2 regions of the Paraburkholderia sp. J11-2 genome follow, and region 2 is predicted to be linked to the other one. Evidence: riboswitches for the same ligand, from Rfam matches in the RefSeq annotation. Region 2 holds a riboswitch; the other holds the start of a gene.

Region 1 (7,061 bases), on a different contig from region 2:
CACGGCACCTGGGAAGGCGACGAGAGCGACTTGCGGCACATCGATCCGGGCACGGGCGAAGTGCTGGAACAACTCGACATGCCGCCTGGAACCGCCGTTTCGGGACTGGAGTCCGATGGCGGCGAGCAGTTCTTCTGCGGCGGCGGGAACAGCGGGAAGATTCGCGCGGTGCGGCGGCCGAGATAGCGACCGGCGGCGATTTGTTATGTGAAGGCATCGCCACTGTCTGTGCGCCAGCGCACGTGCCGGCGCCGCTTTTTGTCATCCCGATGGAGGTGTGCAGAGCAGGTGTTCGTCATCAATAGTTAGCGATCCATATCGATGGGTGCAGCGCCGACCCTGACGCGCTGCCTTGAATGTCACCGTACTGTCGCCTATGCTCATTCGGCGGATTGCGTCGCGATATCCGGAGCAGCCCTTGGGGAAGCGCCATGGCCGAGGAAGGTGGAAACAATACGCCCGGCAACGGTGCTGTCATTCAAACCGGGAACGACCAGCCGTTGCGCAATGGTATCGACCGCGTTGGCGAGGAAAATGCCAACGGCTTAGGCTGGCGACGCTTTTTGACGTGGGTGCTTTATTGCGCGTGCGTTATCGCTGCCGTCCTTTACCTGTTCTTCTGGCCGTCCTTCAACGCAGCGCCACACGTTGCGGCGTCTGCGGGAGTGCACGCGGGCGCGCCAGGCCAGACTGCGCCATCCTCGCTCCATCCCCCCAAGGCCGCGTCCGCCAGCCAGTCCGAGCGGCCGCTTGACACCGTCAGGAAGGTGATGAGCGATCTGCTGACTGACGAACAGGAGGAAACGAGCTTCCAGGGGGTATTCGTATTGGCGCTCACGTTCCTCGCCTTTCTGATGCACGGGCTCGAGAGCGCGGGCAAGAAAGAGGGACATGGCGAGGCTGCAACGGCCTGGACCTCGAGATTGCGCCGCTGGGCAGGCAATCCCCACGTTCGTTTTGCCGTGCCGACACTGATCTTCTTCGCGGCAATGATCCGCCGCAGTCACGACGATGCGGCCGTTTTCCTGATGGCGGTCCTCGCCATCTACGTTGCGGCCGAGCATTTCGTGGCGCTGCAACAGCAGCACGCGACGGCGCGCTCGATACTGTGGGAAATGAGCCAGCAGGCCGAGGAGATCAAGAAACATACGAGTGGTTTAGGCGCGTTGCAGACCGATCTGAAGCGACGCGCGACGGAAGTCGGCGACGTCATCGCGGAACTGAACCGGCAGGTTGGCAGCATCAGAAATTCACTGGGTACACCTTATAGTCAGAGGCAGCTCTACAAGGCCTATGGTGTTCCGGTGGACCCGCGCCGTGCAACGACGCCGAAGGGCTACGGGGCGGGAATCTATGCCGTCTACCGCTTGCTCGATATCGACGGGGAATGGCTGGATGCCCCGCGCAAGCAGAAGTGGCCGCTCTACTTCGACAAGAACCCGCCCCGCGAAACCTTGTACTCCGCGTTGATGCGGGGGCGCCGCGACAGGGTGCTGATCATCACCGACATGCCGCTCAGGCTCGTGAAGCCATGGAGCGATGCCAGCGAGCCGGATAGGGACCGTGCAACGGACTTTCTCCGTTTTATCGGACTCGTGTGGCATACGGTGGTGCTGGAGCAGGCGGCGCGCGACCTTCAGGCGGAACACGGGGTGCGTGCGAATTACGACGTGAGGGTTGGCGATTCGTCGAACTGGATGCATGTTGTCGACGGCACCGTTTATCAATTGCTCGGAAAGCCGCCGGGTCAGGTCTATCTTCGCGATCTCACGCTCGACATCACGCGCGAGGGCGAGCGCACGGGGATGAATCTCGTGAGCTGGGCCGTGGAGGACATCATGCGCTCGGCTTCGCGCGCGGCCAGTGCGTGCGACTATATTTGCGCTGTGTTCTCCCAGGTATTGATGATCAGGCGCTTGTACCAGATGGATCTTCCCTTGCTGCCTGGCATCGTCGACCAGATCCTGCTCGATATCGGTTTCGGCGACTGGCTGCAGTTCCAGGACGGCTTTGTCGAGAAGTGGAGCGAAACGGATGCGAAGACCGTGTTTCGCGGGCTGATCGAGAAGTTTCTTGTCGGTCTCGCCGACGACAAGGGCACGCTTACCGCCAGCCTCATTTACCGGGAGCTGCAATGAACGACGCCGCAAGGCCCGAACCGGTACCGGTTTCGCAGCTTTCAGTGATGGCAAGGCACATCGACGACCTTGCCGAGCGCGTCTACGCGAAGCTGGTGACCCGCCAGCCCGACGGCAAGTGGACGTTGCACGACCCGGAACTGGTCGCGCAGCGCGTGGCGCGCGAACTGGCCGGGGAAGACCATGAAGAGAGCGCAGCAAAGCGCGAGGCGGCGCAGCCGTCCGACCTGCCGCTTCAGACGCTGGCCGAAGTGTTCCTGCAGTCGGTTGAATTGCTGATGGCCTCGCCGCACGAGCCCGACAGCAAGAGCGCGCTCCTGACGTGGTGCGGAAAATCGCCGGACACTTCGATAGGCGAGTCGGAGCAGATCCGCGTCGACTTGCTGACGACGAGCTGGCTCGGCCTGCATTTCGTGGGGATTCCGTTCAGCATTCCATGGGAGCGGGTGCGCCGCTGGGCCGACGAAGAGGGCGGCGGTTTGCCGAATGGGGCCTGTATTGGCAAGGCGATTGGCGATATCGTACGCGACGCTCGCAAGCACAACGAACGAATGAAGCGCGAGGAAAGCAGTGCCGCTCGCGCCGTGCGGCCAACCGGCGCCGCGCAAACGCCTGCCGAAAACGCGGCTGCGGCCAAGGTTGCCGCGGGGGCGGGCGGCGTAGTGCAGTCGGCGCGCAACCCCGCGCTGATCGTGTTTTCCGGGTTGCCGCTTCTATTGTTTCCCGAATTGCTGCGCGGTGAGCCTCGCGAGGGGTGCACGCCCAACGGGGCGCATATCCTGGGCCGATGCTATGAGCTTCTGCAACTGGTGCTTTATTTGCGGGCCGGGTTCCAGATTCTGTATTGCGTAAAGGAGGACATCGTTGTCGAATGCCTGCGCTTCGTCCATGCGCAACACAACGCTACGCCGACAAAAGAGAGCGCGTGGAAGATATGGCAGCACGCGCTGGAGTGGCTGCAGAATCTGGTTCCTGCGCCAGTGCTCGAACGCCAATACGTGTGCGTGATGGAAGATCCGCTCATGCCTGCGTGCTTCATCAATCACGAGCGCGGGCTCTATACGGTCGAAACGCCGATGGCGAACGAAGACCGGAGCCGCCAGGGCCGCCGGCAGGGCGAAATGCCGCTGCCTGCGAGCTATATGCGTGAGATCCGGCGCTTGCTGTACATCGAACACCTGACGGCAGGTGGCGGGCTGAGCAAGGCGACCAACCTGTTGAGCAAGGACGCCAATTACCACGAAGCGGTCTTCAGGAATATCTGGAGCCGGTGCCAGGCGGAGAACCGCCGTCCAGCCGCTGGCTCCGATCCTCAAAACGTATAAGTGACCTTCCCAAACGCCGTGCGCCCGAGCGTGTTGTACCCGTACGCGGTCACATATTGCCGGTTGAACACGTTCGCGAGCGTGGCCGAAAGCGCGAGATGCGCATTGACCTTGTACGACGCGCGCAGGCTCACCGTCGTCCACGAAGGCAGGTAGATCGTGTTGAGCTGGTCGTCGAACGTCGAGCCGTTATACAGCAGCGAAACGCCGGTGCTGAGCGCGTGGAGCTGGAACTCGTCCCACGTGTGATCCACGCTCAGGCTCACCGTCTGGCGCGGGCGGCGATTGAGCCAGGTCTGGTCGGTCACGTCCTGCGGATTCAGAATCCCCACCGTGAGGCTCACCGGCGTGGACTTGCCGAGCGCGCCCTTGTACGAGAGGTCGAGACCCTGAATGTGCGCGCGGCCCACGTTCACAGGCAGGAAGGTCTGCGAGTTGTACGTGATGAGGTCGTGTACGCGCGTGTCATACACCGCGGCCGTGAACGTGCCGATCGACGTGGTCGCATCGAGCGCCGCCTCGACCGAGTCGCTGCGCTCGGGCAGCAGGTTGGGGTTCGAGTAGCCTGGATAGTACAGGTCGTTGAACGTGGGCAGACGGAACGCATTGCCATACGAAACGCGCGCCGTGTAGACCGGCGTGATCGCCCACGAGAGCGCGACGTTGCCCGTATTGACCGACTCCCCCTGCACGATCTCGTGCCGCCCCGCGAGGAACAGCGTGACGGGCCCGAGCGTCGTGGACTGATGCATCGACACGGCGGAATCGTTGCGTGCGGGCAGGCCGCCCGGCACATCCACAGGCAGAAACGCCAGTTCGCGCGTGTAGTCGTAGGCGAGCTTGGTCTCGCCGTCGAGCGGCATGCCGAAGAGCGTGTGGCCCCTTTCCTGATGCGTGAGCGACGTGGAGGTGGCAAAGCGCGTCGAATCGATCTCGTCGGTCGGGATCGTCGGGTCGTTCGAATAGAGGAACTGACGGTCGGTGGCGTACCCCACCGACTGATCGAACTGCGTGGTCGGCGTGATGTCGAGGTGGAACGCGAGGCCGGTCGTGAGCTGGTTGTCGCGCTGGCGGTCGTTGCCACCCGCGTTGTCGTAGGAGAGATCGGAGCGGTGATAAAGCGCGAAGGTCGAGATCGACCAGTTGTCGTGCGCGTAGCCAAGGCGCGCGTCCAGGTTCTGCGCGTGGTAAGGGTTGCGGCCGGCTTCGTGGCCGTAGGCCCAGGGCTGCGTCGCGTCGATGCCGGCCGTGTTGTAGTCGTGCAGACCCAGCGAATACGTGAGTCCGCTCAACGCGGCAAGCGGCCCGGTCGAGCCGATCGTGCCCGAGGTGCGCACCTGCGTGTCGAAGGTCTTGTTCGAGCCGCCGCCGAACGACACGGTGGTCTGGTTCGGCTGGTTCGACGCATGGCGCGTGAAGAGCTGCACGACGCCGCCCACGGCGTCCGCGCCGAACGAGGCGGCCGCGGGGCCCGAGATCACCTCCACGCGGTCGAACGAGTCCGTCGCAAGATCGCCCCATTCGGCCGTGCCGGTGGTGACGGAGCCCACGCGTATGCCGTCGATGAACACAGCCACCTGGTCCGCCGACGACCCGCGGATGCTCACGCCCGTGTACGACCCAGGCCCGCCGGTCTGCGAGACGGTGACGCCGGGCAGCGTGGCGAGCGCCTGCGCGATACCGGGGTCGATGGGGGAGACGCGGTCGAGGTCGGCGCGCGTGAGCACCTGGGTGGTCGCGTAGCGCTGGTCGAACGATTGCGGCAGATGCTGCGTGTCGCCCACGACGAGGATATTGGGCAGCGTGGTGTCGTCGGTGGTTTGCTGCTGGGCCTGGGCGGGCGATGCGTCGGCGGCATGCGCGGTTTGCCACGCACAGGCGAGCGCGGCGGAAGTCAAAACGAACTGGCGAAACTTCATGATGCGGTGGCTGGAAACAGCGCTTGTTCAGGGCTGTCCTTGCAACGGGCGGCCGCCGCACGGGCGGTGCTTGCGCATTGGGGATCCCCGCCCGCTGCGGCTGCTGGACTCGGCTGATGGCAGGTCTCCTGGCTCGCGGGTCGACGTCCGTTGCCGGCCTTCCCGGTTTCCCAGTGGCCCGCTCTGGCATGGACTCGCCGCTGACAGTTGCGGGGGCAGCCGCAGTCTTGCACTGCGTTCCCTTTTGATCCCGTCGCCGGGAACCATCAGCGCGCAAGGGTAATGGCCGCGCATTGCGCGCGTCAACCTTTGCCGGGTGCGGTGTGGCGAAAACACCCGGTTTGGTCTGCCCCCTGGCGCCACGCGTTGACCGATGGACGTGCGCTGTTATGCGGGTGTCTCACGGCACGCGATCTCGTGCCGTTGACGGAGGGGCGAGAGAGGCGCTTGCGCAAGCCCCGGTGTTCAGTGCATAAAGCACGGCCCCGAACCATTGTGATCCGGGGCCGCTTTCCAGTGTGGCTACATCACGAAGCCGAGAGCTTCACCGCCACGCCGGTCGAAGAATAAACGGGCGTGGCCTTGAAGCCATCCACAGTGACGGTCGCGAACTTGACCGACGCGCCGCTGCCGTCGATCAGGTCGATCGTGTCGCCTGCCTTCGGCGCATAGCCGTTCACGAACTTCACGTGCAGCGTGCCGCCCGCCACCGTGAGCTGGCCGCCCACGCGCAGGCGTCCGCCGCCGTTGCCGTCGATGTCGAGTTCGAGCGTCGTGCTGTCGAGCTGCGTGTACTTGCCCGCTACCGTCAACGGCGCGGCCGCCGCGACGGTCACGCTGCCGCCGGAGCCCACGTACACATCGCCGTTGCCGAACGCCGTGGCCGACGCGGCCGCGAGCACGCCGCCGCTCACCTGCGAGCCGCCCGTGTAACTGTTGTTGCCCGCGAGCGTGAGCGTGCCGCTGCCCTGCAGCGTGAGCTTGCCCGAGCCGGCAATGTCGTTGCGCCAGGTGTCGGCGGCGTTGAAGCCGCCCTGGCTTGCGTCCATTGCGACGATCACGTTGCCGTTGAATGCGCCATAACCATCGGCAGCACTAAACATGTTCAGACGGCCCCAGCCTTCGGAGTCGTCCATGACCGGATAGCCCGAGACGACTTCGGTCGTCTTCAGCACGACGCGGCGCTGGTTGGCGCTCAGATACGGGAAGCGCGTTTCGAGCAGCACCTCGGCGCCCTTGGGTACGACAGGCGGCGCTTCGGTCGATTCGATCTGGCTGAAGCCGAACGTCATGCGGCGCGCGAATTCCGTCTTGTTGGTCGCATAGTCGGCGAAGCGGTCAGTCGCGCTCGTGCCCGAATGCGCGAAGGTCGAGAAGGTCGTGGTGCTCGTGCCGGTTGCCTGTTCGAGCGCGCTGTGCGCTTGCGCGTAGGCCGTGTTCTTGAGCGTGGCGTTCGCGGGGTCGTAGAGATTCGCGGCCGTGGCGGCCAGCGCGAACATGCGTCCGCCGATCACGTCGAGCGGCGAATGCATGCCCGCAAGAATGCGGTTCTCGCCGAGTTCGAGGCCGCGGCTCGCCATTTCCTGGTAACGCTCGGGCACGAGGTAGGCCATCGTCATCGCGTCGCGCATGGCTTCGGCTTCATGGCCGCTGATGAAGCCGCCGTCGGTCGAAGGCGT
Region 2 (7,061 bases):
AATCCGGCCCGGTCTTGAACACGCGTACGCGCCGGCCCGCACGGCGGTGCAGGCGCGCGAGGCCCGCCGTGAGCGTGGTTTTGCCCTGGCCCGAAGCGGGCGCGCTGATGAACAGCGCGGGGCAGGCAAGCGTTGCGCTCATGCGCTCAAAACTCCACGCCCTTTTGCGCCTTCACGCCTTGCTCGCGATACGGATGCTTCACGAGGCGCATTTCCGTGACGAGGTCGGCGGCTTCGATCAGCGCGTCGGGCGCATGGCGGCCCGTCACGACCACGTGCACGTGCGGCGCGCGCGACGCGATCACGCCGAGCACTTCGTCGAGCGGCAGGTACTCGTATTTGAGCACCGTGTTGAGCTCGTCGAGGATCACCATCGCGTACTCGCCGCTTTCGATCATGCGCTTTGCTTCGTCCCAGCCCTTGCGCGCGGTGGCGATGTCGCCGTCGCGATTCTGCGTGTTCCAGGTGTAGCCGTCGCCCATGGTCACGAAGTCGCAGTGCGCGACGCTGCCGAGAAAATCGCGTTCGGCCGTATGCAGCGCGCCCTTGATGAACTGCACGACACCGAGCTTCATGCCGTGGCCGAGCATGCGCACGGCCATGCCGAACGCTGCCGTGCTCTTGCCCTTGCCGTTGCCGGTGTTGACGATCAGGAGGCCCTTTTCGTGCGTTGCGGCGGCCTGTTTTTTCTCGTGGCCCTCGCGGCGGCGTTGCGTCATGCGTTGGTGCGATTCGGGATCGGTTTTCATCGTCGTGAGTGGGTTTATTGCGGGGCTTTCGCTTGCGTGTTTGCCGGGTTTTGCAGCGTGCTGGCGATCGCGACCGTTACGCCGTCGAGCGCCAGCTTGCCGCGCACGAGCGGACCGCCGCCCGCCGCGAGACGCGCGCAGGGCTCGCACACGCCGTCCACGCCGAATTGCGCTTGGGCAGCAGCGGAGGGCGGCGCGATCGTGGGCGTCGCGGCGATTTGCTCCCGCGTGAACGTGTACAGCGGCAGCGCATGCGCCGCGCAAAACGCCTGTAGCGCGGGCTCACCGGCTTTGACGTCGAGCGTGGCCACGGAGGTCACGCTTTCGAGCGGGCACGCACCGAGCGCGGCGCGCACGGCGGCGTCGACCTGCGCAAGCGTCACGCCGCGCCGGCAGCCAATGCCGAGCGCGAGCGACGGCGCGCGCTGTGCGGGCTCCAGCGTGGTTTCGAATGAAGCTGCGCGCGTGGCGCGATTTTCGACAGAATTCACGGCGGGAGCGGAGCAAGCAAAACAGTCGTATTCCGGCCGTTGCCGGATGCGCGCTACGATAGCACACGCTTTTGCGGCTTCCCACGCCTTCCTTGACGCGCAAGCCCCCCGCGCCTACACTCGCACGCACTCTGGTGCTCGCGCGCGCGATTCATGATGCGCGCGCAGTTAAACGGGAATCAGGGAGCCATCCCGCCTCGGGCGTGGCCAACCTGAACTGCACCCGCAACGGTACAACGAGCGCGGCGTTCGAACGAATGCCGCAAACCGCTTCCATGCTTTACGCAGTCCACGCCACTGCCCGAGCCGGCCGCAAGGCCACTCGCGCGGGAAGGCGAAGCGGTGTTTCGTCAGTCCGGATACCGGCCAGATACGTGGGATTCGCGCTGCGGGGATGCGGTGCCGGGTCCATGATATTCACGCGTCGGCCGGGCGAGGCCCCGGTGCGTTTCTGGTCGTTCGTCCCCCTGCAGGTTTTTTTTGAATCGTTACGCGTGAGTGCGTCTCCACGGATACGCGCGTGCTCGCGTGACGACACACAGATACTCGCACGAACGGCCAACGCGACGCACCCCGCTATCCGGCTTGGCGCCGAAGGAGCACTTCATGCAAATGCGCAAGATTCCGGTCACGATCGTGACGGGCTTTCTCGGCAGCGGCAAAACCACGCTGCTGCGTCACATTCTCCAGCACGCGGGTGGTCTGCGCGTCGCGGTCATCGTCAACGAGTTCGGCGAACTCGGTATCGACGGCGAAATTCTGCGCGGCTGCGGCATTGGCTGCGACGAGAACGGCAACGAAACGGAAGGCCAGCTCTACGAACTCGCGAACGGTTGCCTGTGCTGCACCGTGCAGGAAGAGTTCTTCCCGGTGATGGAGAAACTGCTCGAACGCCGCGGCGACATCGATCATGTGCTGATCGAAACCTCCGGCCTCGCGCTGCCCAAGCCGCTCGTTCAGGCGTTCAACTGGCCGTCGATTCGCAACGCGTTCACCGTCGATGCGGTCGTGACCGTGGTGGACGGCCCCGCCGCCGCGAGCGGCCAGTTCGCCGAAAACCCGCAGGCCGTGGACGCACAACGCCGCGCCGACCCGAATCTCGATCACGAATCGCCGCTGCACGAGCTGTTCGAAGACCAGCTTTCGGCCGCCGATCTCGTCATTCTCAACAAGACCGATCTGCTCGACGAAGCGGGCCAGGACGCGCTCATTGCCGAGCTGCGCGAAGAACTGCCGCCGCAGGTGAAGATCGTGCGCGCGCAGCACGGCAAGCTCGATCTGCATACGCTGCTCGGGCTCGAAGCGGCTTCCGAAGAGAGCATTCATCTGCGGCACGACCATCACGGTTCCGGCGACGATCCCGATCATCATCATGACGAGTTCGATTCGGTCGTGGTGTCGGGCGCGGCCGCTTCGCGCGAGAGCGTGATCGAAGCGCTGCAGCAGCTCGTCGATGCACACACGATCTATCGCGTGAAGGGCTTCGCCGCGCTGCCGGGGGCACCGATGCGTCTCGTGATTCAAGGTGTAGGCCGCCGCTTCGACAGCTATTTCGACCGCCGCTGGAACGCGCAGGAAAGCGCGACGCAGCCGCTTGCGAGCCGCTTCGTGCTGATTGGCGAAGACCTCGATGGCACGACGCTGCAAGCGGCATTCGACACGGCGCTCGCGAACGTGCAGATCGCGGGCGCGAAGTGACCGCGCTGAGCTAGACGAGGCCGTACCATGCACTTGCTGCGCACCACGCCAGGTGGTTTTGTCGACGACACGCAGGGCGTCATCCGTATTGACCAGCAGCCCGCAGAAATCGTCGTGCTCAGTTCGGCGGATACGACGCTCGCGCTGCTGGCGAGCGTCGTGCCGCGCCTGCCCAAAGGTTTCCCGGGCGTGCGGCTCGCGAACGTCACGTACCTGCGCCAGAACGCATCGGTGGACTTCTACGTCGAAGACGTGTTGCAGCATGCGCGGGTGGTAGTGGTCGATCATCTGGGCGGCGAAACGTACTGGCCTTACGGCATCGAGCAGGTCGTCTCGCTTGCGCAGCAGCGCGGGCAATTGCTCGCGATGTTTTCGGGCGACTTGCAGGAAGACCCCAATCTCATCGCGAAGAGCCGCGCCGAGCCCGAGTTTTGCCGCCTGCTCTGGCGTTATCTGCGCGAAGGCGGCGCGGCGAATGCCGAATCATTTCTGCGCGCGCTCGCGTGGCGCGCCTTCGACTGGGGCAGCGAGCCTGCGCCGCCCGTCGCGCTGCCGGCCGCCGCGCTCTATTGTCCGCAGCGCGACGTCGCGACCATCGACGAATGGCGCGCGCGCTGGCAACCCGGCGCCCCGGTCGTCGCGCTGCTGTTTTACAAGGCGCATTTGCAGGCCGCGAACACGGCCGCTTTCGACGCGCTCATTACCGCGCTGCTGGCGCGCGGCATGAACCCGCTGCCGCTTGCGATCACCTCGCTCAAGGACACCTTGAGCCGCGACGTGCTCGATCAACTGGCGGCCGAGCACGATGTCTCGCTCGTGCTGAACACCACGGCGTTTGCGGCTTCGTCGCTGGACGACCCCGAACCGCTCGCGCTCGCCGGCGACGCACCCGTGCTCCAGGTGATCCTGAGCGGCGGCAACCGCGACGACTGGGTCAAGGACAATCACGGCCTGAACTCACGCGACATCGCCATGCATATCGCGCTGCCCGAGGTGGACGGCCGCGTGATCACGCGCGCGATCAGTTTCAAGGGCCTCGCGTACCACTGCAAAGAGACGCAAGTCGATGTCGTGCGTTATCAGCCCGACCTGGAACGCGTGGCTTTCGTGGCCGAACTCGCGCGCCGCTGGTGCCGTTTGCGCGGCCTGCCGAACGCGGAGAAAAAGCTCGCGCTCGTGCTCGCGAACTATCCGATGAGCGAAGGTCGCATTGGCAACGGCGTGGGGCTCGACACGCCGGCTTCGGTGGTCGGCATCCTGCGCATGCTGCGCGACGAAGGCTACCGCGTAGCCGATCTACCCGAAGACGGCGACGCGCTCATGCGCATCCTCACACAGGGCGTGACGAACGATCCCGACACGCGCGCGCTGCGCCCCGCATGGCAGAGCCTTTCGCTCGACGACTATCGCGCGCGCTTCTCGCAGTTGCCCGCCGAGGCGCAAAACGCGCTGATCGCGCGTTGGGGCGCGCCGGAAGCGGACCCCACGGTGCGGCGCGGCCGCTTCATGATCGCGGGCTGGCGCTGCGGCCAGGTGTTCGTGGGCATCCAGCCTTCGCGCTCGCGCGGCGACGACACTTACGCGAACTACCACGACGCCGAACTCGTGCCGCCGCACGCGTACCTCGCGTTTTACTTCTGGCTGCGCGAGACGTTCGGCATCGACGCCATCGCGCACGTGGGCAAGCACGGCAATCTGGAGTGGCTGCCGGGCAAGAGCGTTGCGCTTGGCGACACCTGTTGGCCCGACATGGCGCTCGGGCCGCTGCCGCATCTGTATCCGTTCATCGTCAACGATCCGGGCGAGGGGAGCCAGGCCAAGCGCCGCGCCCAGGCCGTGATCGTCGATCATCTGATGCCGCCGCTCACGCGTGCCGAAAACTATGGGCCGTTGCAGGACCTCGAGCGTCAGGTCGATGAGTATTACGAAGCATTGATGGTGGACCCGCGCCGCGCGAAGCTGCTGCGCAAGACCATACTTGCGACCATCATCGAGCATCGGCTGCACGAAGAATTGAGCGTCGCCGCGCCCGCGGATCAGGCTGGCGAAGACGAACTCCTCACGCGCGCCGACGCCTACCTGTGCGAACTGAAGGAAGCGCAGATTCGCGACGGGCTGCACACGTTCGGCGAATCGCCGCAAGGCCAGCAGCGTTGCGACACGCTGCTGGCACTAGGGCGTTACGCGTGCGGGGACGGTCAGGGTGCGAACGCGGGCTTCATCGAGGCGATCGCGCGCGACCTGCGCATCGATCACCTGGTCGATCCGGCCACGGTGGATTGGGCCGCGCCGTGGCAGGGCCCGCGTCCATCGCTGCTCGCAAGTGTTAGCGACACGCCATGGCGCCACGCGGGCGATGCGCGCGAACGCCTCGAAATGCTCGCGGCCACGCTGATCGAAGGCGTTTGCTCAGGCGAGCGAAACGATGCGTCAACTCAATCGTTGCCGCACGCGGCGCAGGTGCTCGCGCGCCTGCACGACGATGTGCTGCCGCGCCTCGATGCCTGCGGCCCGGAGGAAATGCGCCAGCTGCGCCGCGGTTTCGAAGGCCGTTTCGTGCCGCCGGGCCCGAGCGGTTCGCCCTCGCGCGGCCGTCCCGATGTGCTGCCCACGGGCCGCAACTTCTATTCCGTCGATACGCGCGCCATCCCCACGCAGGCCGCGTGGGCGCTCGGCATGAAATCGGCGCAGCAGCTCATCGAGCGCCATTTGCAGGAGCACGGCGATTATCCGCGCGCCGTGGGGCTTTCGGTCTGGGGCACGGCCACGATGCGCACCGGCGGCGACGATATCGCCCAGGCGTTCGCGCTGATCGGCGTGCGCCCGAAGTGGGCTGCGGGCAGCCAGCGCGTGACCGACTTCGAGATCATGCCGGTCGAGGCGCTGGACCGGCCGCGTATCGACGTGACGCTGCGCGTATCGGGCTTCTTCCGCGACGCGTTTCCGAACGTGATGCATCTGTTCGACGCAGCGGTGCAGGCCGTGGCCGATCTCGACGAGCCGGAGCACCAGAACCCGTTGCGCGCACGTGTGCTGCGCGAACGCGACGCGCTGGTCGCAGGCGGCATGGCCGCCGACGAGGCGCGCCGCCGCGCGGGCTGGCGCGTGTTCAGCGCGCGTCCCGGCGCCTATGGCGCGGGCTTGCAGTCGATGATCGACCATCGCCAGTGGCAAACCGACGCCGATCTCGCGAACGCCTACCAGGCATGGGGCGGCTACGCCTACGCGCAAAAGAGCGCGGGCGACGAGGCGAGCGACGCGTTCCGCGCGCGTCTCGCAACGCTCGACGTCGTGCTGCAGAACCAGGACAACCGCGAACACGACCTGCTCGACTCGAACGACTACTACCAGTTCCAGGGCGGCATGGCCGCGGCGGCGCGACATTTTTCGCAGGCGCAGCCCGCCCTCTATCACGCGGACCACAGCAACCCCTCGGCCCCGCGCATTCGTCCGCTGCACGAGGAGATCGCGCGCGTGGTCCGCTCGCGCGTGGTGAACCCGAAGTGGATCGACGGCGTGAAGCGTCACGGCTACAAAGGTGCGGCGGAAATGGCGGCGACGGTCGACTATCTGTTCGGTTATGACGCGACCGCGCGCGTGGTGGGCGATCATCAGTACGCGCTCGTCGCGAACGCCTATGTCCACGACGACGACACGCGCGCCTTCATGCAGCGACACAATCCCCACGCGCTGCACGCCGTGTGCGAGCGCCTGCTCGAAGCGATCCAGCGCGGTCTCTGGCAGGAACCGGGCGAGCATCGCGCACAACTCGAACACCGTCTGCTCGAAGCCGGGCAGCATCTGGAAGGATCTGGATCATGAGCGCTGCGGCCACGCGTCCCGCGTTTCCCTTTACCGCGCTGGTCGGGCAGGCGCCGTTGCAGCGCGCGCTGCTCATCGCGGCCATCGACCCCGCGATCGGCGGCGTGCTCGTGAGCGGGCCGCGCGGCACAGCGAAATCCACGGCAGCGCGTGCGCTTGCGGCGCTCCTGCCTCAAGGCGCGTTCGTCACGCTGCCGCTCGGCGCGAGTGAGGACAAGCTCATCGGCACGCTCGACCTCGAAGCGGCGTTGCGCGAGAGCGCGGTGCGCTTCGCGCCTGGCCTGCTCGCGCGTGCCCACGG

What was found. Region 2 has a riboswitch for cobalamin ahead of cobW (cobalamin biosynthesis protein CobW). Riboswitches for the same ligand answer to the same signal wherever they lie in the genome.
Region 1: it holds a riboswitch for cobalamin, as region 2 does, so the genes downstream of both, U5A57_RS04255 (TonB-dependent receptor domain-containing protein) here and cobW (cobalamin biosynthesis protein CobW) in region 2, are expected to answer to the same signal.

What each region holds. Positions count from the first base shown of each region.
Region 1 covers NZ_CAJMYY010000002.1:445,515-452,575, forward strand. Annotated here, with positions in the region: gene U5A57_RS04240 (PQQ-binding-like beta-propeller repeat protein) at 1-186, shown strand, start outside; gene U5A57_RS04245 (hypothetical protein) at 432-2,138, shown strand; gene U5A57_RS04250 (hypothetical protein) at 2,135-3,463, shown strand; gene U5A57_RS04255 (TonB-dependent receptor domain-containing protein) at 3,451-5,382, opposite strand; cobalamin riboswitch at 5,483-5,665, opposite strand; gene U5A57_RS04260 (acid phosphatase) at 5,910-7,061, opposite strand, start outside.
Region 2 covers NZ_CAJMYY010000006.1:44,922-51,982, forward strand. Annotated here, with positions in the region: gene U5A57_RS10265 (cobyrinate a,c-diamide synthase) at 1-142, opposite strand, end outside; gene cobO (cob(I)yrinic acid a,c-diamide adenosyltransferase) at 147-749, opposite strand; gene U5A57_RS10275 (cobalamin biosynthesis protein) at 764-1,189, opposite strand; cobalamin riboswitch at 1,356-1,626, shown strand; gene cobW (cobalamin biosynthesis protein CobW) at 1,847-2,938, shown strand; gene cobN (cobaltochelatase subunit CobN) at 2,966-6,760, shown strand; gene U5A57_RS10290 (ATP-binding protein) at 6,757-7,061, shown strand, end outside.